DNA from 3 places in the Nitratireductor sp. OM-1 genome. Region 1 is predicted to be linked to each of the others. Evidence: riboswitches for the same ligand, from Rfam matches in the RefSeq annotation. Region 1 holds a riboswitch; each other region holds the start of a gene.
What was found. A riboswitch is a leader RNA that binds a small molecule or an ion and turns the genes downstream of it on or off. The one in region 1 is predicted to bind thiamine pyrophosphate.
Positions count from the first base shown of each region.

Region 2: another riboswitch for thiamine pyrophosphate. It lies ahead of DEJ54_RS22035 (YkoF family thiamine/hydroxymethylpyrimidine-binding protein); the one in region 1 lies ahead of thiB (thiamine ABC transporter substrate binding subunit).
Region 3: another riboswitch for thiamine pyrophosphate. It lies ahead of thiC (phosphomethylpyrimidine synthase ThiC); the one in region 1 lies ahead of thiB (thiamine ABC transporter substrate binding subunit).

Region 1 is NZ_CP029208.1:677,158-681,698, forward strand. It holds gene DEJ54_RS03160 (ABC-F family ATP-binding cassette domain-containing protein) at 157-1,968, opposite strand; gene DEJ54_RS03165 (thiamine diphosphokinase) at 1,972-2,619, opposite strand; TPP riboswitch at 2,713-2,874, shown strand; gene thiB (thiamine ABC transporter substrate binding subunit) at 2,912-3,916, shown strand; gene thiP (thiamine/thiamine pyrophosphate ABC transporter permease) at 3,955-4,541, shown strand, end outside.
Region 2 is NZ_CP029209.1:632,970-637,510, forward strand. It holds gene DEJ54_RS22020 (FAD-dependent oxidoreductase) at 1-148, opposite strand, end outside; gene DEJ54_RS22025 (phosphotransferase family protein) at 145-1,056, opposite strand; gene DEJ54_RS22030 (DeoR/GlpR family DNA-binding transcription regulator) at 1,219-1,980, shown strand; TPP riboswitch at 2,097-2,209, shown strand; gene DEJ54_RS22035 (YkoF family thiamine/hydroxymethylpyrimidine-binding protein) at 2,203-2,811, shown strand; gene DEJ54_RS22040 (ABC transporter permease) at 2,816-3,604, shown strand; gene DEJ54_RS22045 (ABC transporter ATP-binding protein) at 3,601-4,356, shown strand; gene DEJ54_RS22050 (ABC transporter substrate-binding protein) at 4,353-4,541, shown strand, end outside.
Region 3 is NZ_CP029209.1:792,184-796,724, forward strand. It holds gene thiO (glycine oxidase ThiO) at 1-818, opposite strand, end outside; gene thiC (phosphomethylpyrimidine synthase ThiC) at 822-2,639, opposite strand; TPP riboswitch at 2,753-2,877, opposite strand; gene argE (acetylornithine deacetylase) at 2,987-4,153, opposite strand; gene DEJ54_RS22815 (tripartite tricarboxylate transporter permease) at 4,170-4,541, opposite strand, start outside.

The DNA.
Region 1 (4,541 bases):
GAAGGCGTGCGGGATGACAGCTTCCTTCTCCCCGCATGCGGGGAGAAGGGGGCCTTGAAGTCGGGGCCAACTCAAGCCGGCTTCATCGCCAGACTTGCCCCCACAATGATGGCTAAGCGAGCGAAGAAGCGAAGCGGAACCCTTCAGCAAAAACCGCTAAGCGCCTTCGATTTCCTCGCGCAGCATTTCGAGTTCCAGCCACTCTTCTTCCATCTTCTCGCTGCTGGCGCGCGCGTCATCCAGCTCCTTGGAAAAGCGCTGAAAGGCGGCGGCATCGCGCGTGTAGAGGTTGGGATCGGCGAGCTTTTTCTCCAGAGCCGCAATTTCGTCAGCCAGCTCATCGAGCTTCTTCGGCAGGGTCTCCAGTGCGAATTTCTGCTTGTAGGAGAGCTTCTTCGAAGCTGCCCTCGGCGCACCTGCATTGCCGGCTGACCTGGCCTTCTGCTGCTCTGCCGTGCGCGCCTTGCGCCGCTCCAGCTCCTCGCCCTTGCGCTGCGCCATCATGTCGGCATAGCCGCCGGCATATTCGATCCAGCGGCCATCGCCGGCCGGCGCAATGGTGCTCGTGACCGTGCGGTCGAGGAAGTCGCGGTCATGGCTGACGAGCAGCACGGTGCCGGGGAAGCCCTCGACAAGCTCCTGCAGGAGATCGAGCGTTTCCATGTCGAGATCGTTAGTCGGCTCATCGAGTACGAGAAGATTGGCCGGGCGGGCCAGAAGGCGGGCGAGCACAAGCCGCGCGCGCTCGCCACCGGAGAGCTCGCGGATGGGCGTGCGCGCCTGCTCGGGCTTGAACAGGAAGTCCTTCATGTAGGAGACGACATGCCGCTCCTGCCCGTTGACCACGACACTGTCGCCACGGCCATCGGTGAGGAAATGAGACAGAGTCTCCAGCGGGTCCAGAGCGCGCTTCTGGTCCAGAATGGCGATTTCCAGATTTGCGCCGAGCCGCAGCGAGCCTTCGTCTGGCTCGAGCTTGCCGGTCAGAAGATTGATCAGCGTCGTCTTGCCGGCTCCATTGGGGCCGACAAGGCCAACACGGTCGCCGCGCAGGATGCGCGTGGAGAAATCCTTCACCACCTGAAGCCCGTCATAGGACTTGGCGAGGCCCTTTGCCTCGATGACCAGCTTGCCGGATTCGGCGGCGTCGCTGGCCGTCATGGTGGCCACGCCTTCCGCACCGCGATGGCTGCGATGCTTTTCGCGCAGCGCATGCAGCTCGCCCAGACGGCGCACATTACGCTTGCGGCGCGCGGTGACGCCATAGCGCAGCCAGTGTTCCTCGCGCTCGATCTTGCGGGCAAGCTTGTGCTGATCGCGCTCTTCCTCCTCCAGCACCTGATCGCGCCAGTCCTCGAAATGGGCAAAGCCCTTGTCGAGCCTGCGCGTGACGCCACGGTCGAGCCAGACGGTTGCGCGGCTCACGCGTTCGAGAAAACGACGGTCATGCGAGATGGTGACAAGGGCTGAAGACGTGCGCTGCAGCTCTTCTTCCAGCCATTCGATGGTGGCGAGGTCGAGATGGTTGGTCGGCTCGTCCAGCAACAGCAGATCAGGCTCGGGCGCAAGCACCCGGGCGAGCGCTGCACGGCGCGCCTCGCCGCCCGACAGCGTTGCCGGGTCTTCATCGCCGGACAGGCCCAGCCGGTCGATGACCAGCGCCACACGGTTGATGTCGTCCGCCGGGCCGAGACCGGCCTCCACATAGGCGCGCACGGTCGAAAAACCCTGCCAGTCGGGTGACTGGGGCAGATAGCGCACGGTCGCCGTCGGCTGGCGGAACACCTCGCCATCCTGCGGCTCCACGAGGCCGGCGGCGATCTTCAGAAGCGTCGACTTGCCGGAGCCGTTGCGCCCGACCAGCGCCAGCCGCTCGCCGGGGCCGACCATCAGCGATGCGCCATCGAGCAGCGGCGTGCCGCCGAAGGTCAGGCGAATGCCATCAAGCTTTAAAAGAGGCGGCGCCATGGATCAGTGTTCTCCGTCGTTGGAAAGATGGGCGACCAGCAGCGCCCTGCCCTCTTTGAGGGTAACCGCGAGTTCGCCATCGACCACATTGGAAAGGGTCAGCGACGAACCGAAAGGAACCTCGACCGCATCGAGCGGCCATTTGGCCCCTTCCACGGTGAGGCCGGAAAGGGCCGAAAAGCCGAGGATCGAAAACAGCGTTTTCTGCGGATAGTCGAAGCGATGGCGCATGCCGGGCAGCAGCGGCACGCCTTCCTGCACGCCGCTTGTCAGCCGCGTCTTAATGCCCTGTTCTGAAAGCTGAAGCGCCTGCGCGAGATGCAGGAACATGTGATCGGGCCGCGCGCCGCCGAAAGCACCCACGAGAACGAGGCTCGTCGCGCCCGCTTCCAGCGCTGCAGCGATGGCGAGTTCCCCGTCCGTCTTGTCCTTGTCGGCGGGAAAGGCGCGGCGCGGCACCCGGGCATAGGCCTCGGCCATGCCGTACGGCTCGGAATCGAAATCGCCGACCCACAGCTCCGGCATAACGCCCAGAAGCGCTGCGTGACGCATGCCTGAATCAGCCGCGATGATGCGGCTGTCGGCGATTTCGGCATCGAGTGCCGGCGTGCGTGTGAGATCTCCGCCCAGGAGAAGGGTAAACAGGCTCATGGTCGAGGCCCATATCATGCCGGCGGGCAAGCGCCAACGGCGTTCGCGCCATTCCGCCTCTTGCGCCGGCCCCTGCCGCGCCCTATTTTCCCGGTCGCTCTAACGGGGTGCCGGCGGATTGCCGGCTGAGAGGCCCAGTGGTTGAAACGGATGCAGCTTTGCCTTGATCAAGGGAAAGCCGCATCAGTGGAACCCGGCCAACCCGCTGAACCTGATCCGGTTTGCACCGGCGGAGGGATTAGACGCTATTCGCACAGCGCCTCATTCCCCAACCAAACGAGAGGAGGCGCAGATGCGCGCGACCACCCTGCTTTCCACCATGGCGCTTGGCACGCTGGCCATGGCCGGCCATGCGGCGGCCGAAGACAAGCTCACCGTCTACACCTATGAGAGCTTCACCTCCGACTGGGGCCCCGGCCCGGCGGTGGAGAAGGCGTTCGAGGCGGAATGCGGCTGCGACGTGGATTTCGTTTCCGTGGCCGATGGCGTGGCGCTTCTGAACCGCGTGAAGCTCGAAGGCAAATCGACCAAGGCCGACATCGTGCTCGGTCTCGACAACAACCTCGTGCACGAGGCCCGCGAGACCGGCCTGTTTGCGCCCCATGGCGTCGAAATGGGCAGGGTGAACGTGCCGGGCGGGTTCGAGGACGACACGTTCGTTCCGTTCGACTACGGCTATTTCGCCTTTGTCTATGACACCGAGGCCATCGAGACCCCGCCGGCAAGCCTGAAGGAGCTGGTGGAGAGCGACAGTAATCTGAAGATCGCCATTCAGGACCCGCGCACCTCCACGCCGGGCCTCGGACTGCTGCTCTGGATGAAGGCCGTCTACGGCGACGACGCAGCGGACGCCTGGGGCAAACTGCAGGACAAGGTGCTGACGGTGACGCCGGGCTGGAGCGAGGCCTATGGCCTGTTCACCAGCGGCGAAGCGCCGATGGTGCTGTCCTACACCACCTCGCCCGCCTATCACCAGATTGCCGAAGATTCCGAGCGCTACAAGGCGGCGGGCTTTGAAGAAGGGCATTATCTTCAGGTGGAAGTGGCAGCACAGACCGTGAAGGGTGCGGAAAACCCGCTGGCGCAGAAATTCCTCGCCTTCATGACCGGCCCCGGCTTCCAGGACGCGATTCCCGAAACCAACTGGATGTTCCCGGCCGGCGAGACATCGGAGCCGCTCAACCCGGTGTTCGACACTCTGGTGAAGCCGGGCGAGACGCTCGAATTCTCATCGAAAGAGGTGGCGGAAAACCGCAAGGCCTGGGTCGATGAGTGGCTTTCGGTGATGAGCCGCTGACCGTTTCGCGCGCGCCCGACATGGAAAGACGCCCCCTCATGGACAGGCGTATCGCAGCGGGACGGCTTGCGCTGGCCGCTGTCGGCCTGCTGATCGGCGGAGCCTTTGCGGGCCTTGCCGTGGAGGCCCTGCAACAGGGTACGGGCGCGTTTGCAGCTTTCGACGCCTATCTGCTGCGGATCGCCCGCTTCACGCTCTGGCAGGCGCTGTTATCGACGCTTTTATCAGTCGTGCCGGCGATCCTTCTGGCGCGCGCGCTGGCGCGCCATCCCGCATTTGTGGGGCGCGCCTTCATCCTGCGCCTGTTTGCCGTGCCGCTTGCGCTTCCCGCCATTGTGGCGGCGCTCGGCATTCTGGCGCTTCTGGGAAGAGCGGGGATTTTCGCGCCTTTCCTGTCCGTGCTCTTCAATGAGCACTGGCCCGGTATTTACGGGCTTTCGGGCATTCTGGTCGCCCATGTCTTCTTCAATCTGCCGCTTGCCACGCGCCTGTTCCTGAACGCGCTGGAAAGCGTGCCCGCCGACCAGTGGCGTCTTGCGGCCCAGCTCGGCATGGGCGCGCGCGCCTCGTTCCGGTTTCTCGAATGGCCGGCCATGCGCGCGGCCCTTCCCGGCATTGCCGGTCT
Region 2 (4,541 bases), on a different replicon from region 1:
GCCAGGTCGAGCCCGATGTCAGTTTGCCCTGTTCCAGAAGAATGACGTCGGCCTTGTGGTCGCGGGCAAGGTGGTAGGCTGTCGAGCAGCCGATGATGCCGCCTCCGATGACGACGATCTGGGCATGCGAAGGCAGGGTCTGGGTCATCGTGATGCGCGTCCGTATTGGGTGTAGAAAGTGTCCAGCGCGGCCTCAAGCCGCGAGAGGTTTTCATGCGTGTAGGCAACGTAGTCGGTGCCCGGCGCGTCGAGATAAAGCTCGGAGGTCATGCTCCACATCGCCTCGCGCAACAGCGAAGCGCACTGCATGGAGGCCAGCGAGCGCCGCAGGTCCCAATCGGGCGTGCGGTCGAAATAATAGCCGAGCAGCGCTTCGGACTCTTCGTCCGAAAAGCTGGCGTTGGAGGAGAGACCCGCCAGATCGAACATCGCCGTCGAGAAGCCGGCATATTCGAAATCGATCAGCCACAGCCGCTTGCCGTCATCCAGAAGGTTGGCCGGCAGGAGGTCGTTGTGACCGAACACGATTGGAAGCGGCGTCTGTACGGCTTCCAGCTCATCGGCCAGCGCGAGATAGGCCGGCAGCTGCTCCGTCATCCGGCTCCCGCCTTCCTTCAGGGTGCGCGCATAGTCGCGGATGACGTGAAACGGCCAGAACATGAAGCCCGGCCCTGAAACATGGTGCGGCATGTCCTGATGAAAGGCGCGAACGATCCTGGCGACGCGTTCAATGTTGGCGCGCACATCGGCTTCGCCGTATGTTTTCGCATTGAGATGTCTGCAAACCATCACGCCGGGCGCCGCATGCTCGACGGATGGTGCTAAGGACGCTAACTCGGCGGCGCGCGCGGTCATCAATTCGCGGTCGCGGATAACGTGATGAAAGGGATAGTCCTTGCCGAAACGGACCACATGGCCGCCGGCATCGTCGGTAACGAGCCAGCTTTCATTGCTGATGCCGCCGACAAGCGGCTCTATCGTGATTGCCCCCTGCCATAGGGGCAGTGCCGCAATCCGATCAGAGCCCGGGGCGGTGATTTCCCGTGCTGCCGTCATGTCTCCTCCCGCAGCCTTTGGCTGTCGATTTTGAGGAAGAATTGATGGGCATCTGTGTGAAGTCAACAGAAAAATGTTGAAGTTTGACCGATTTGCATATTCTTGAATTTCAAATCAGTCATGATAGGGCATAAACGGGCACAACCGGTAAGGGCAACGCAGATGAACTATTCCCCCCGCCATGGTCGGATTCTGGATCTTCTGACAGAGCAGGGCACAATGGGCGTCAATGATCTGGCGCAGCATCTGGAGGTGTCGGTGGAAACCGTCCGCCGCGATGTGAAGGCGCTCGCCGGGCGCGGCGCCATCGTGCGCATGCATGGCGCCATCGCCTTGCCGTCCGTGGTCAGCGAAGCGCCGTTCGAGCGGCGCATGCGGGAGAACCGGCAGGCCAAGGAGACCATCGCCGCACTGGCCGCCTCGACGATCCGCGATGGCGAGTCGGTGATGCTCGACACGGGCACCACTACCAGCCTTCTGGCGCGCGCGCTGCTGGACCACCGGCAGTTGACCGTCGTTACCAACTCATCCGACATCGCCCGCACGCTGGCGACCGTCAATGGCAACAAGGTCTACATGGCCGGCGGAGAGCTGCGCAGCGACAGTGGCTCCGCGCTCGGCTTTTCCGCCATCGAGTTCGTCAGCCGTTTCAGCGTCGATCACGCCATCATTTCCGCCGGCGCGGTGAACGCGGTGACCGGCATCATGGATTACGATCTGGAGGAGGCGCAGTTCGGCAATGCGGTTCTGGCGCGTGGTCGCCGCCGGGTTGTCGTGACCGATGCTTCCAAGTTCGGCCGGAAGGGGCTGGTGCGCGTCTGCTCCTTTGCCGAAGTCGATTCGCTGATCGTCGACAGTATGCCGCCGGAAGACCTGTCCGAAGCGCTCCGTCTGGCCGATGTGACGGTTACCTGCCCCGCCTGACGGGGGCGTTCAGCCCACCGGCGCACCACGCCTGTGGGAAAGCTGTACATTTGTTCTCCGACAAAACAGTTCCTGCACAATCAACTTGCTTTCCGTCTCGGGATTTGGTTCGTTCCGCGCATCCACAGGGGTGCCGCGTATCGCCGCGGCTGAGATGAGGGTGCAAATCCTCGGGCCCTAGAAGCTGATCTGGGTAATGCCAGCGGAGCAAGGAGGACAATCATGTTCGCAGGTGCGCAGCTTTCCCTTTATCCGATGACCGACAATTTCGTCGACGTCATCATGTCGTCGCTCTCCGCGTTCGATCCTTACCGGGACCGGTTGCGGATCGAGACCGACGATATCTCCACGCTCGTCGTCGGCCCGCCCGAAGTGCTGTTTCCGGCGCTGCGCGATTTCTACGTCGCCGCCGCATCCACCCGCCATCATGTGGTGCTGCGCGCCACGCTATCGCGCGGCTGCCCCGGCGAGCCCGACGATCCGATCTGCAGCACCTCTGCACTCGCCAATCCGTCAGAGCCGCTCGCCGAACGTCAGAAGGCGGCGCTTGCAGCAGTGGCCAATGCCAAGACCACGTCGGAAATCGCACGCGCGCAGTTCTCGCTTTACGTGATGGGCGCCGGCGATCACATGGCGGAGATCATGGGCTGCATCGACTTCCTGAAGTCGAGCGGCGTCTTTGACCGCTCCAAGAATTTCTGCAGCCGTCTCACCGGCGATGCAGGCCCGGTTTTCGCAACGCTCGAACAGGCCTTCTGCCGGTTCGGTCCGCCCGAAGGCCATGTGACGGTCGATCTCACCGTTTCCGCCAACAGCCCCTCCACGGCCTGACCCCATGTCTCAGGGTCGGCCCCGTCCTGCGGGCGGACGGCTGGTGCGCGGCTTGCCTGCCCTGGCAAGCGTTGCCGGTGCGATCCTCCTTTGGGAAATCTATGTGCGGCTGTCGGGCATTTCGCCGCTGGTTCTGCCTGCGCCCTCGCGCGTCATCGAACAGATGGGCGTCAACCGCGCCCTCCTGTGGGAGAACACGCTGCCAACGCTGAGCGCGACGCTGACCGGCTTTGCCTTCTCCGTCAGCATCGCCTTTGCCCTCTCGGTGGCGCTCGATTTCCTGCCGAAGCTGCGGCGGGCGCTGTTCCCGATCTTTGTCGTCAGCCAGACCCTGCCGCTGGTGGCCATCGCGCCGCTGGCCGTCCTGTGGTTCGGTTTCGGTCTCACACCGAAAATCCTGCTCGTGGCGCTCGTCACCTTCTTTCCCATGCTGGTGGCGCTGGTCGATGGCTACGAATCCACCGATCCCGAAATCGAAACGCTGATGCGCTCCATGGGCGCGTCGCGGTGGAAAGTGTTCCGGGCGGCGCGCTTTCCCTCGGCCATGCCCTATTTCTTCGCCGGCCTGCGGATTTCGATCACCTATGCCGTGGTCGCCGCGATCTTCTCCGAATATGTCGGCGCGCGCGCCGGGCTCGGCATTGTCATTCTCAACGCCAAGAACAGCTTTCGCCCGGATCTCATGCTGGCAGCGGTCGTGGTCAGCTCCACGCTGACGCTGGTGCTCTTCGGCGTCTCGGCGCTTCTGCAACGCGCGCTGCTGCGCTGGCGTGAAGCGGGGCAGACACGATGAGCGCCCTGGAAATGCGCAATGTTGGCGTGAGGCTTGGCGAAACCGCCGTGCTCGACGATGTGTCGCTGCATGTGGGGCAGGGGGAGTTCGTCTCCATTCTCGGCCCTTCGGGAGCGGGAAAATCCACCCTGTTTCGCCTGCTCACCGGCGCGCTTGCGCCGGATCGCGGCGAGATCCTGCGCGATGGCGCGCCGCTGAAGCGCGATGGCCAGACCTTCGCCTTCATGCCGCAGCGCGACGCGCTGATGCCCTGGCGACGCATCATCGACAACGTCATTCTGGGGCTGGAAGTGCAGGGTGTGCCCCGCGCCGAGGCGCGCGCCCGCGCGCTGCCGCTGTTCGCCGAATTCGGGCTGGAAGGCTTTGAACAGCGCTATCCGGCGGAACTCTCGGGCGGCATGCGTCAGCGCGCAGCCCTTCTGCGCACGGTCATTCAGGCCCGCCCGATCCAGCTTCTCGATGAACCCTTCGGCGCACTCGACGCGCTCACCCGCGCGCAGATGCAGCGCTGGCTGGAAGACCGCTGGCGCGCTGCACGCTGGACCACGCTGCTCGTGACCCATGACGTGCGCGAAGCAGTGGCCCTTTCAGACCGCATCTATGTGCTGTCGCGCCGTCCCGCCCGCGTGATTTCCGAAGTCGTCGTCCGCGCCCCGCGCCCGCGCCTTGGCGCGCCCCTGCCGGACGAAGCCCGCGCGCTGGAAGAAGACCTTTTGAACACCTTGCTCAGTCAGACAGGAGAAAGACCATGAAGAGCCTGATAGCCGCAGCCCTGATGCTCGGCGCGATGGCGCTGCCGGCAACGGCGCAGGAACGCCTGAGCGTCGCGCTGGACTGGACGCCCAACACCAACCATGTGGGGCTCTACGTCGCCCAGGCGAAGGGCTGGTTCAAGGATGCCGGCCTTGATGTCGAAATCCTGCCCTACACCGACACG
Region 3 (4,541 bases), on a different replicon from region 1:
TAGGCCGGGCGCACACCGGCGCCCGTCTCCACGATCTTCGCTTCCGCAAAGGCCGGGTGCAGGCTGTAGGCCGCGTTCAGGAGTTCCATTGTCGAGCGGGCGCTGATCGGCCCGTCATCATCGCTTTCGATCATCGTCGCGCCGACCATGAAGTGATGCCCCTCGCGCGGCACGATATAGACCGGAATGCGCGGATGAAGCAGACGCACCGGGCGTGAAAGGCTGATCTCTTTCGTGCGCAGCAGAAGCATTTCGCCACGCACTCCACGCAGCTCGTCATCAGCCGCCGCCATGCCGGTGCAATCGGCAATCCTGTCCGCCTCAACCGGCGTATCGTTACCGTAAGCAAAGCGTACTCCCGCCGTTTTCAACGCGGTTATCAGCGCCGTCATCGCCCGGCGCGGGTCGAGATGCGCTTCATCACGGAAGAAAAGCCCACGCCGAAACCGCCCGGCAAGGTCCGGCTCCAGTGCCGCCACGCCGTCGCCATCCAGCCAATCATGGCCGCCCGTGCGGGTGGCGAAGCGGTTGAGTTCCGCCGCATCGCGCGCAGGCGCGACCACCAGCGTTCCATTGTGCAACACATGGCCGGGCAGCGCCCCGTCCCACCAGTCCGCCGCAAGGCGTCCCAGTGTCAGAACCGGCTCCTCCGCGCTCTCGCGCTCGCACCAGGGCGCAAGCATCCCGCCGGCAAGCCATGAGGCGCTGCCCGCCGGTCCGGCGCGAACGTCGCAGACAGTCACCTGCGCGCCCGCCCGGACAAGCTCATGGGCCAGCGTGAGGCCGGCAATGCCGGCCCCGCGAATGAGGACATGCATGGGTCAGTCCCCGTTCTCCGCCGCCACCTGGTCGAGCGGCATGTAGAGATCGCCGCCCTCGCGGAACTTCTCCGCCATCTTCGCCATCCCCTCCTTCTGCGCCTCGGCGCGGATGTCGTGGGAAATGCGCATGGAGCAGAATTTCGGGCCGCACATGGAGCAGAAATGCGCCACCTTGTGCGCCTCCTTCGGCAGGGTCTGATCATGGAAATTACGCGCCGTTTCCGGGTCCAGCGAGAGGTTGAACTGATCCTCCCAGCGGAACTCGAAGCGCGCCCGCGAAAGCGCATCATCGCGGATCTTCGCCGCCGGATGCCCCTTGGCGAGGTCCGCCGCATGCGCTGCGATCTTGTAGGTGATGACGCCTGTCTTCACGTCATCGCGGTCAGGCAGGCCCAGATGCTCTTTCGGCGTGACGTAGCAGAGCATGGCCGTGCCATACCAGCCGATCATCGCCGCGCCGATGCCGCTCGTGATGTGGTCATAGCCCGGCGCAATGTCCGTGGTGAGCGGCCCAAGCGTATAGAACGGAGCCTCGCCGCAGACCTCGAGCTGCTTGTCCATGTTTTCCTTGATCTTGTGCATGGGCACATGACCGGGGCCTTCGATGATGACCTGGCAGTCCTTCTCCCAGGCGATCTTCGTCAGTTCGCCCAGCGTTTCCAGCTCGGCAAACTGGGCTGCGTCATTGGCGTCGGCGATGGAGCCGGGCCGCAGGCCGTCGCCCAGCGAGAACGACACGTCATAGGCGCGGCAGATGTCGCAGATTTCCGCAAAGTTCTCGTAGAGAAAGCTCTCCTTGTGGTGGTGCAGGCACCACTTGGCCATGATCGAGCCGCCGCGCGAAACGATGCCCGTGACACGGTCGACCGTCAGCGGAATGTAGTGCAGGCGCACACCCGCATGGATGGTGAAATAGTCGACGCCCTGTTCGGCCTGTTCGATCAGCGTGTCGCGGAACACCTCCCAGTTCAGATCTTCGGCAATGCCGTTCACCTTTTCCAGCGCCTGATAGATCGGCACGGTACCGATCGGCACGGGCGAATTGCGGATGATCCATTCGCGGATGTTGTGAATGTTGCGGCCGGTCGACAGGTCCATCACCGTATCGCCACCCCAGCGCGTCGCCCACACCATCTTTTCCACTTCCTCTGCCATGGAGGAGGTGACGGCGGAATTGCCGATATTGGCGTTGATCTTCACGAGGAAGTTGCGGCCGATGATCATCGGCTCGGCTTCCGGGTGGTTGATGTTGGAGGGGATCACAGCCCGGCCGCGCGCCACCTCGTCACGCACGAATTCCGGCGTCACGAAATCGGGGATCGATGCGCCAAAGCTCTCGCCGTCGCGGGCAAGCGCGGCCTTGGCCTGCGCGCGTCCGAGATTTTCACGGATGGCGATGAATTCCATCTCCGGCGTGATGATGCCGGCGCGCGCATAGGCGAGCTGCGTGACGGCCTTGCCGTCCTTCGCTTTCAGCGGCTGATGGCGAATGGGAAATTCCGGCGTCAGCCGGTCGCCGGTGGCAAAACCATTGTCTTCCGGTTTGACGTGGCGTCCCTCATAGGCTTCCACGTCGCCGCGCGCCTTTACCCAGGCTTCGCGGATGCGCGGCAGGCCCCTGTCGATCTCGATCAGCATGTCGGGATCAGAGTATGGGCCGGAGGAATCGTAGACGGTCACCGGCGGTTCGCCGGCGCTTGGATGCACGGCGATTTCGCGCATGGGCACGCGAATCTCGGGGTGAAGCGTTCCGGGTTTGTAGACCTTGCGCGACGCCGGCAACGGGCCGGTGGTTACGGTCGGGGCAAATGCGTCCATGGGTTCAGAGCCTCCTCTGCTCGTTCAGCAATGGAGACCCAGTTCGTGCCGAGAGGAGGAAGAGCTGTGACGTTCCTGTACGGAAACGGTTTTCGGCCGCGATAAGCCTGTGACCCGCCAAGCATGCACCATCCCTACGCCAGTATGAACTGGATCAGGTTCATCGGGTCACTGCGCTGCATGGAAAACCATGCCAGCAGAATCTCAGCCCCTTGGCGGGACCCCCCAGGTGAGGCTTTAGGGTGGGCGAAGGCGGTGCTGCTTGTCAAGCAGGCTGACGCGGTTGTGCAGAACTCTGCGTCAGGGGAGGGCCGGCCGCGATGAGCGGCCGGGCCGGAAAGCTTAGGTCAGGCCGGTTCGGTGACCTTCCGGGCGACCTTGCCCAGGAAATCGAGGCAAAGGTCCAGCTGCTCGATGGCAACGAACTCATCCGGCTTATGCGCCTGGCGGATCGAGCCGGGGCCGACAATCACCGAAGGGATGCCGCCGATGGTCTCGAACACACCGCCTTCCGAACCGTAGGACACCTTGCCGGACCATTCCGGCATGATGTCGCGGAAGAAGGCGAAGCCGTCGGTCGACGTGCTGTCGCCCATCGCCGGATAGGCGAAAATTTCTTCCCATTCGATGCCGGTTTCGGCGCATTTCGCCTGCATTTTCGGCAAAATTTCTTCGTTTGCGCGCTTTTTCAGAGATTCCAGTTCGGCCCGCGCATCATGGGTCGGCAGGCTGCGGATCTCGAAGGTGAAGCTGCACAGATCCGGCGTCACATTGGTCGCGACACCGCCGGAAATCATGGTCGCCAGCATGGTCGAATGCGGCACCGTGAAGTCGCGGTCGAAGGGGCCTTCCTCGCCGATCTGCTCGCCGCGTTCGGCGATCATCGAAACGATGCGCGCCGCATAGTCGATGGCGTTGACGTGATCAGGCGCGAAGGAGGAGTGGCCGGACGTGCCATGCACATGGCAGCGCATGGCGATCTTGCCCTTCTGGCCGGTCACCAGCGTCATGTCGGTCGGCTCGCCGATGATCGCCAGCATGGGCGGCACGTCGAGCGCGGCCAGCCATTCGGCGATGGCCGGCGCACCGAGGCAGCCCACTTCCTCGTCATGCGAGAAGCAGAGCCAGACCGGCCTTTCCAGCTTCGCGGCTGCAAGCTGCGGCACCATCGCCATGACACAGGCGGCAAAGCCCTTCATGTCGCAGCTTCCGCGGCCATAGAGCTTTCCGTCGCGCTCGGTCAGGTCGAACGGACCGGAAGTCCAGCCCTTTTCCAGCGCCGGCACCACATCGGTGTGGCCGGACAGCACGACGCCGGGAACGTCGGCAGGGCCGATGCGGGCGATCAAGTTTGCCTTCTCGCCCGTCTCGTCCAGCAAAATGACCGGCTCGATGCCGTATTCCCGCAGGAACGCCGCCATGTGGTCGATGAGCGGCCGGTTCGTGTAGCGGCTCGTCGTATCGAAGGCGACCAGATCCTTCAGGTGGCTCTTGGCATTCTCAAGCAGTGACATGGTGGACTTTTCGGCCTCAGGCATTCTGTGCAGCACGGTTCTCTCGGTATTTTTGCCACTCCCGGCGGATCGTCAGGCCGACGAAGAACACGATCAGACCTGCGAAAATCCAGGAAATGGCGGACTGGAAGAAGACGGACGGGTCACCGCGCGAAATGGCCAGCGCGCGGCGCAGATTGTCCTCGAACATCGGCCCCAGAATGAAGGCGATCAGGAACGGCGCCGGGGGGATGTTCAAAAGCAGCATGATGAAGCCGACCACGCCCATGATGAGCAGGACGGTGACGTCGAACATGTTGCTGGAAATCGAATAGATGCCATAGACGCACAGCATCAGGACCACAGGCGTCAGAAGCACCTGCGGGATCGACGCGATGTGCGAGAAGAA